Regions from separate parts of the Thalassospira sp. ABD4_177 genome, predicted to be linked through region 1. Evidence: predicted binding sites of a transcription regulator. Region 1 holds the regulator's gene; the other holds the start of a gene.

Region 1 (4,423 bases):
CGATCATTGAGCGCCTGAATGCCAATCGACACCCGGTTAATGCCGTTGGCGGCAAAGGCACTGAATCGGTCGATCTCGACCGTACCCGGATTGGCTTCCAACGTGATTTCAAGATCGTCCGTTACATCCCAGAAGGACTTGATATCGTCAATCAGGGCCCCCGCCGTTTCCGGGTCCATCAAGGATGGCGTGCCCCCGCCAAAGAACACCGACCCCACCGTCCGCCCCGGATGGCGGGCCGCGCCATGGGCGAGCTCGGCCCTAAGCGCCTTGCGCCAGCGCGCGTGATCAACACTGTTCGCCACATGGCTGTTGAAATCGCAATAGGGGCATTTCGACAGACAGAACGGCCAGTGGATATAAATGCCAAACGGCACAGTTTCACTTGAGGCTGCGGACACGCGGGACTCTTTTCAAATGCGGGAATATCGGCCTGTAACGTAACACGCACCGCCGATCATGACATCAGCGATGCGCGCATGGGTTGGATGCGGGAAATACCCCGGATCAGTCTTCGAAGCAGGCCTTGACCAGCTGGGCAAAGGCATCGGCCCGGTGGCTCATTTCATGTTTTTTCGCCGGGTCCATTTCGCCAAAGGTCTCGTCATAGCCCTTCGGCTTGAAAATCGGGTCATAGCCAAATCCATGCGGGCCGCGCTTGGGCCAGACGATTTCGCCATCAACGCGACCTTCGAAATTCTCGACATGCCCGTCCGGCCACGCCAGCGACAGGGCGCAGATAAACGATGCGCGGCGGTCCGGATGGCTGCCAATGCCGTTCTGGACCTTTTCCATCGCCATGTCGAAATCCTTGTCCGGTCCGGCCCAGCGCGCGGAATAAATCCCCGGTGCGCCATCAAGGGCAGAAACCGCCAAGCCACTGTCATCGGCAAGGGCTGGCAGATTGGCGCCATTGGCAGCTGCCGTTGATTTCAGCTGCGCATTACCAATAAAGGTCTTTTCGGTTTCTTCGGGTTCCGGAAGATCAAGTTCACCGGCCGAAAACACCTCGATCCCGAACGGGGCGAGCAGTTCGGCGATTTCCTTGATCTTGCCTTTGTTATGGCTGGCGATGACGAGTTTTTTTTCCGTAAAACGACGGGCCATGGTCTTGCCTGAAATGCGGTTTCTAGAAGGGGTGAGATCAAAGCAAGGTTGTTGAGGTTCGTTTCATGCTGAGTCGAAAATGGCTGGTCGCGAGAACCGAAGCGCAGCGTAGTTGAAGCTACGTGAGCATCGGAAGCGCAGTGCCCCGCCATTTGCAGGCCAGCATGGGACGAAGATCAGCGACCTTAGAGACCGAGTGCCTGACGCTGTTTTTCAAACAGCTCTTTGCAGCCTTTTTCGGCCAGCGCGAACATCTGATCATAGGACGCGCGATCAAACGGCACATCTTCGGCGGTTGCCTGGACTTCAACAATGCCGCCATTGCCCGCCAGCACGAAGTTGGCGTCAGCCCCGGCATTGCTGTCTTCGGCGTAATCAAGATCAAGCACCGCTTCGCCGTTATAAATGCCGCAAGAAATGGCTGCGACCGGCTGGGTCAGCGGGATTTCCTTGATCAGGCCAAGGCGACGCACGCCCTGAAACGCCAGATGGGCGGCAACATAAGCGCCCGTGATCGATGCCGTCCGCGTGCCGCCATCGGCCTGAATGACATCACAATCAAGGCGCATCTGCATTTCGCCCATCGCCTTCATATCGGCAACCGCACGGATAGAACGCCCGATCAGGCGCTGAATTTCCTGGGTGCGACCCGACTGACCGCCGCGGGCGGCTTCACGGTTCATGCGCGAGTCCGTTGCGCGCGGCAGCATGCCGTATTCAGCCGTGATCCAGCCCTTGCCGGAATTGCGCATCCAGCCCGGCACCTTGTCTTCGACCGTCGCGGTACAGATCACGTGCGTGTCGCCGAATTTGATCAGGCAGGAGCCTTCGGCATATTTGGAAATGCCGGTTTCAATCGTCACATCACGAAGCTGATCGGGGGTACGGCCGGAAGGGCGCATGAGAAGGAACCTCTTGGTTGTCTTGGCGGTGTTCGCTAGATCGGAACAGCGCAAAATTGTCCGGTAAAATTTGGCCCAAAGTAAGATGTGACCCACCAAACGTCCAGCAGTTTCCCCGCATGTTTTTATCGCTTCGTGGGCAATGCAGACAAACCAACAACTTGAAGCAATTGGCCCTGCAATTGACGCAATGCAATTGCCTGACTAAATTCTGATCAGTTTCACGACAACAGGTCCCGACCCGAACCCAATGGCGCATTTTGACGATACATTGCTGGGCGACATGAATGCGCGGTCACGTGAAGTGTTCCGCCAGATTGTCGATGCCTATGTCGAAACCGGCGAGCCGATCGGCTCGCGCTCGATCGCGCGGCGCATGTCGGAGGACCTGTCGGCGGCGACGATCCGCAATGTGATGTCCGATCTTGAAGAAATGGGTCTTCTGGTCGCACCGCACATTTCGGCCGGGCGCCTGCCCAGTGAAAAGGGCCTGCGGCTTTTTGTGAATGCCCTGATGGAGGTCGGCGACCTTCCCAATGCTGAACGCGACCAGCTGACCAAGAACTGCGAACAGGCAGGCTACTCGCTCGATCAGATGCTGGGCGAGGCAACCACAATGTTGTCCGGCCTGTCGCGCTGCGCCGGACTGGTGGTGGCGCCAAAGACCGATGGTATTCGCCTCAAACAGATCGAATTCGTTGCCCTGTCGCCGGGCAAGGTGCTTGCGGTACTCGTCTCGCAGAACGGCAATGTGGAAAACCGAATCCTTGATGTTCCGGCGGATTTACCCGCCTCGGCATTGACAGAGGCGGCAAATTATCTAAATACCCGGTTGGCTGGAAAGACGCTTGATGATGCGCGCCTTCTGATGACCCAGGAGCGTGATCGCCTCAAACAGGAGCTTGATGATCTTTCTGCCAATCTGATTGATGCGGGCCTGGCAACATGGGCCGGCGGGGTCAAGGGTTCGTCCCTGATTGTGAAGGGCCAATCCCAGCTGCTCGAAAATATCGATACGATAGAACAGCTTGAGACCGTGCGCCGCCTGTTTAACGTGCTGGAAGCCCGCGATCAGATGATTGAATTGCTCGATGTGACAACGGACGCCCAGGGCGTTCAGATTTTCATCGGGTCGGAGAATAAACTGTTCGGCGGATCGGGTCTTTCGATGGTGATTTCGCCCTATCAGAATGCTGAAGGCAGCATTGTGGGTGCAATCGGGGTTGTCGGACCGACCCGGATCAATTATGCCCGGATCATTCCGCTGGTCGATTACACCGCCAAGCTGGTCGGTCGACTGATTGGATAAATCGCGGCGCTGCGTGTCAGGCCGCATAACGTGAAAGTAGCAAGGTTAGCCATGTCGGAAACCGCAAAGAACACTCCGGAAGATCTGCAGGACGTCAATGCAGAGGACACCGCATCGGAAGAGGTCGCAGCAGAGGCGACCGAAGAAGCCGTTGAAGATGCCGCATCCCAGGACCCGGTAGAGGCCCTTGAAGCCGAAGTCGCGGAACTGAAAGACCGTCTGCTGCGCCAGGCCGCCGAGGTGGAAAACACCCGCCGCCGCGCGAAAAAGGACGTCGAGGATGCTGGAAACTACGCCATCACCAAATTTGCCCGCGACCTTCTCGATGTCAGCGACAACCTGCGTCGCGCCCTTGATGCCGCCGGTGACACATCGGATGCCGACCCGGCGATGAAAACGCTGGTCGACGGTGTCGAGATGACCGAACAGGCCCTGCAAAAGGCGCTTGAAAAGAACGGCATCGAAAAAGTTGAGCCGCTGGGCGAAAAGCTTGACCCGAACAAGCATCAGGCTGTGTTTGAACTGCCGCATCCGGAATATCCGGATGGTCACGTCGCACAGGTCATGCAAGCGGGCTATGTCCTTAAGGGACGTTTGCTGCGCCCGGCCATGGTCGGTGTCACCAAAAACCCGGCCGGTGAAAAACCAAGCCAGGACGATACCCCGGGCGGCAATGTTGATACCTCTGCCTGAGGTCCTCAAAGAAGATAAACCGGTTTTAGCGGATCGGGTTTAAAAACAGCCTCGCCAGACATACTTGGCGAGGCTGTTTTATTTGGATTAGGCTAGCCACACAGACCACAAGCACAGGACTGCCTCCCATGCCGCTTAGCCCCAACCTGATCGACATCCTGCGCGATGAAGCCGCCCCGATTGTCATTCTGACCGGGGCGGGTATTTCCAAGGAAAGCGGGTTGCATACCTTTCGGGACGCGGACGGCATCTGGGCAAAATACGATATTTCCGAGGTCGCAACGCCCGAGGCCTTTGTCGCCAATCCCGATCTGGTACATCATTTCTATAATGACCGCCGGGCTGGCCTGCATGACCCGGATGTGCAACCCAATGCCGCCCATCTGGCCCTGGCAAGGCTTGAGGCCAAATG
Region 2 (4,423 bases), 1.6 Mb from region 1:
CCGGCATGTTTCGGCATTGGGGCCGCGTCACCGCTTTGCCAATGTGCTTGATCATGCCGGGCTCAAGGAACACGAATTGCCATTCCCGGTTTCCAGTCCTGCCGGGCTTGATATTGGGGGGCAACTTCCCGAAAGCATTGCTTTGTCGATCCTTTCGGGGATCCATCGGGTTCTTTACAGGGAAAGCAACCTGCATATGGCGAAGGTCGCAGAATGACAAAACTTGCAGGGCTTATTCTGGCTGCCGGGGCCAGCGAGCGGTTCGGCGGGCGCAAGCAACTGGCAGAGATCGCAGGAAAGTCGCTTTTGCGTCATACGGTTGATCTGATTGCAGGAACCTGCGAAAGCGCGCCTTTTGTTGTTCTGGGCGCATATCACGAAGATATCGTCGGCGAGGTCACGGGCCGTGGGCATGTGGTTCGCAATCCGGACTGGGCGCGCGGCATGGGCAATTCGATTGCCGCTGGCATCCGGGCAGTGATGGAGCAGGCGGCTTATTGCGACGGTGTTCTGATTGCGGTTTGTGATCAGGTCCGACTGCATGCAGAAGATTATCAGAAACTGATTGATGCCTTTGACGGCACGGCGATCGTCGCAACACAGTACCCCCATGGCTTGGGCGTGCCGGCCATTTTTCCCAGAAACTGCTGGGAAGAACTCTCAGAACTTGATGGCCCCAAGGGGGCAAAGGAAATGATCAATCGCGAAGGCCAAAATGTCCAAGCGGTGGATTTGCCCGGCGCCCTGATTGATGTCGACACCAAGGACGACCTTGCCGCAGCAGTCGCAATCGCCTGATCGCGCTGATCACTGATCCTGTGCTGTATGAAACGGGTCGGTCTTGGCGACAAGTTCGGAGAACTTCTTCATGAATGGTGCGTATTCCACGCCGAGATAGTGATAGAGCGGCAGGACGGAAATCGTTTCCTCGATCACCGGTGCCGGGGTGTCGCCCAGAATGCCTTTTGCGATCATGTCGTCAATATTTGTATCTGCCGCGAGGAAGCGCGTTACGCGGCCATTTGCATAGGCGTCATGCAGTTCGGTGTTAAACATCATCGGCTTGTTCGGGATACCGGTCTTGGCGGTTTTAGTTTTGGCGAACTTTTCTTGCCAGATCACACCCAGCGTAAAGGCAATCGGCGTTTGCGGATCATGGTCATTCGGATTGCGCCACAGCCGGTTTGATTTCTCGCGCAGGGGCACTGATGAACGGACAAAGGCGCGTGAGTAATTTTTTTCCGCCGGAATGGCACGCAGCAACTCCCCATCCACCAGACCTTCGTTGAAATGTAGCGGGCCACGGCGCCCGGGTAGTTTGACCGCCTGAAGCGGGCAGCCCAGATCGGCATATATTTTTTGCAGGATCACAATCGCCTTTTGCGACATCGGTTCGTTTTCGATATAGGCAATTTTTTCAGGGCACTTGTAGTCCGCCTCATCGGCCAAGGCGCTTGAGCTGATCGCAGGCACGAGGGTGACAAAGGCAAGTGCAAAGCGCGACACATACCGCACTGCTTGATGGCGGCTTTTCATGAAATGCCCAAAAGTCGGGATCGGCGGAGTTTTACGGCACGACATCGTTGCAATCCGGTGATACTTGCGCGGTCATTGGTGTGGGTTGAGCTGCGCTTTCTGTTTGCACCTTAACGGTGAACACGATTCTTTCCTAGGGAATTGAAATCCAGGATGTCGGCGTTTGGGCGGGATGGTCCGGGGTTGCGTTGGGGGCTTTAAAATGTTCTGATCGCGCCGCCTTGAAAACACGGTAAATTTTTGCTGCGCCGCACAGGCGCCAAAGGGCAAAAATCGTGACATTTCCGCGTCTTTTTTGATCTCCCTATTGACTTTGGACAGGCACTCCAATAAATGCTGTTAGCACTCGCCGGGGGTGAGTGCTAATACGGGCTCATCCCGGTTAGTCTTAGTTATTAACGAGCCTTAGCTTAAACACGGAGTTGTCTAAAATGAAGTTCCGTCCGCTGCATGATCGCGTCCTGGTACGTCGTGTCGAATCCGACACCAAGACTGCCGGTGGCATCATTATTCCGGATACCGCCAAAGAAAAACCGCAGGAAGGCGAAGTCGTCGCTGTTGGTTCTGGCGTTCGCAAAGACGATGGCTCGGTTGCAGCCCTCGACGTCAAAGCAGGTGACAAAGTCCTGTTTGGCAAATGGTCGGGCACCGAAGTCAAGGTTGATGGCGAAGAGCTGTTGATCATGAAAGAATCCGACATCATGGGCATCATGGAATAAGCCAGCCCTTTGGGTGACTTAAGTCCACGTTCATCCGTCTCATAGAGAGGAAAGAATATTATGGCTGCTAAAGACGTAAAATTTTCCACCGATGCACGCGCTAAAATGCTGCGTGGCGTCGATATCCTGGCAGATGCTGTCAAGGTAACGCTTGGCCCGAAAGGCCGTAACGTTGTTATCGAAAAATCCTTCGGCGCACCGCGTGTGACCAAGGACGGTGTTTCGGTCGCCAAAGAAATCGAACTGACCGACAAGTTCGAAAACATGGGCGCGCAGATGGTTCGCGAAGTCGCGTCGAAAACCGCCGATCTGGCAGGTGACGGCACCACGACCGCAACCGTTCTGGCACAGGCAATCGTTCGTGAAGGCAACAAGTCCGTTGCTGCCGGCATGAACCCTATGGACCTGAAGCGCGGTATCGACCTCGCAACTTCCAAAGTCATCGAATCGATTTCGAGCCGTGCACGTAAAGTTGCCGGTCGTGACGAGATCGCACAGGTTGGTAACATCTCCGCTAACGGTGACCGTGAAGTCGGCGACATGATCGCTGAAGCCATGGAAAAAGTTGGCAACGAAGGTGTTATCACCGTTGAGGAAGCCAAAGGCCTGCACACCGAACTCGACGTTGTCGAAGGCATGCAGTTCGACCGTGGTTACCTGTCCCCGTACTTCGTAACCAACCCGGAGAAAATGGTCGCAGAAATGGATGCTCCGTACATCCTTCTGTTCGACAAGAAAATCTCCTCGCTTCAGCCGATCCTTCCGCTGCTTGAGTCGGTCGTTCAGTCCGGCAAGCCGCTTCTGATCATTGCTGAAGACATCGAAGGCGAAGCACTGGCAACGCTCGTTGTCAACAAGCTGCGCGGTGGCCTGAAAATCGCTGCTGTTAAAGCACCAGGCTTCGGCGACCGTCGTAAAGCCATGCTCGAAGACATCGCGATCCTTACCGGTGGTCAGGTTGTCTCCGAAGATCTCGGCATCAAGCTGGAAAACGTTACCGTCGACATGCTCGGTACCGCGAAATCGGTTACCATCACCAAAGAAGAAACCACCATCGTTGATGGTGCTGGTGAGAAAGCACAGATCGAAGCACGCGTTGGCCAGATCCGTGCCCAGATCGAAGAAACCTCCTCTGACTACGATCGTGAAAAACTGCAGGAACGTCTCGCGAAACTCGCAGGCGGCGTTGCAGTGATCAAAATCGGTGGCGCTTCGGAAATCGAAGTGAAAGAACGTAAAGACCGCGTTGACGATGCCCTGCACGCGACCCGCGCTGCTGTTGAAGAAGGCATTGTAGCTGGTGGTGGTACGGCTCTGCTGTACTCCGTCAAGGCACTTGAAGGTCTCGAAGGTGAAAACCACGACCAGACCATCGGTGTTGACATCGTTCGCCGTGCCCTGCAGGCACCGGTTCGCCAGATCGCAACCAATGCTGGCGTAGACGGCGCGGTTGTTGCTGGCAAACTGCTTGAGCAGGACGACGTAGAGTTCGGTTACGACGCTCAGAAGGGCGAGTACACCAACCTCGTCAAAGCTGGCATCATCGACCCGGCCAAAGTTGTTCGTACTGCCCTGCAGGACGCAGCATCGGTCGCAGGTCTGCTGATCACCACCGAATGCATGATCGCTGAGAAGCCGGACGATAGCCCGGCTGCTGGCGGCGCGCCTGACATGGGCGGCATGGGTGGTATGGGTGGCATGGGTGGCATGGGCTTCTAAGCCTCACCCAACCGACCAAGCACTACGAGACGGGCTCCGCAATTGCGGAGCCCTTTTTGTTTTTGGGTGTTCGGCTTGCCGAAAGTGCGAAGGGTAAGCGCCTATTCAAGGCAGCTTTGATTGCGACCGTTTTCCTTGGCCTGATAGAGCGCATGGTCGGCACGCACAAGCACGTCCTCGGGGCTCTCGCCGCGCTGATAGCAGGCGATACCCGCACTAACGGTTACCAAGATATCCGTATCGTCGACCGTGGTGGGGGATATTTCGATCCGTTCACGGATGCGTTCGGCGACAAAACGGGCAGCTTCCCCGTCCGTATCGGGCAGCAGGACAACAAATTCCTCACCGCCAAGGCGGAAGAACAGTTTTTCCTCTTCAAACCGCAATGTGTTGGATGCTGTGCTGGTGACATGCTGAAGCACAATGTCACCGGTATTATGGCCATAGGT

The links. Region 1 encodes HrcA, which represses chaperone genes, less so after heat shock. Its sites were predicted from a motif close to GTTAGCACTCNCCNNNGGNGAGTGCTAAC; they were not measured.
Region 2: groES (co-chaperone GroES) is a predicted target of HrcA. The motif match lies at 1,875-1,903, and genes of this name have one in related genera.

Annotation. Positions count from the first base shown of each region.
Region 1 is NZ_JBSWWO010000001.1:299,067-303,489, forward strand. Features, by position in the region: gene hemW (radical SAM family heme chaperone HemW) at 1-401, opposite strand, end outside; gene rdgB (RdgB/HAM1 family non-canonical purine NTP pyrophosphatase) at 508-1,107, opposite strand; gene rph (ribonuclease PH) at 1,293-2,009, opposite strand; gene hrcA (heat-inducible transcriptional repressor HrcA) at 2,260-3,318, shown strand; gene grpE (nucleotide exchange factor GrpE) at 3,370-4,011, shown strand; gene cobB (Sir2 family NAD+-dependent deacetylase) at 4,140-4,423, shown strand, end outside.
Region 2 is NZ_JBSWWO010000001.1:1,925,434-1,929,856, forward strand. Features, by position in the region: gene ACXAF0_RS08780 (XdhC family protein) at 1-217, shown strand, start outside; gene ACXAF0_RS08785 (nucleotidyltransferase family protein) at 214-798, shown strand; gene ACXAF0_RS08790 (hypothetical protein) at 808-1,581, opposite strand; gene groES (co-chaperone GroES) at 1,968-2,255, shown strand; gene groL (chaperonin GroEL) at 2,316-3,974, shown strand; gene ACXAF0_RS08805 (GGDEF domain-containing protein) at 4,076-4,423, opposite strand, start outside.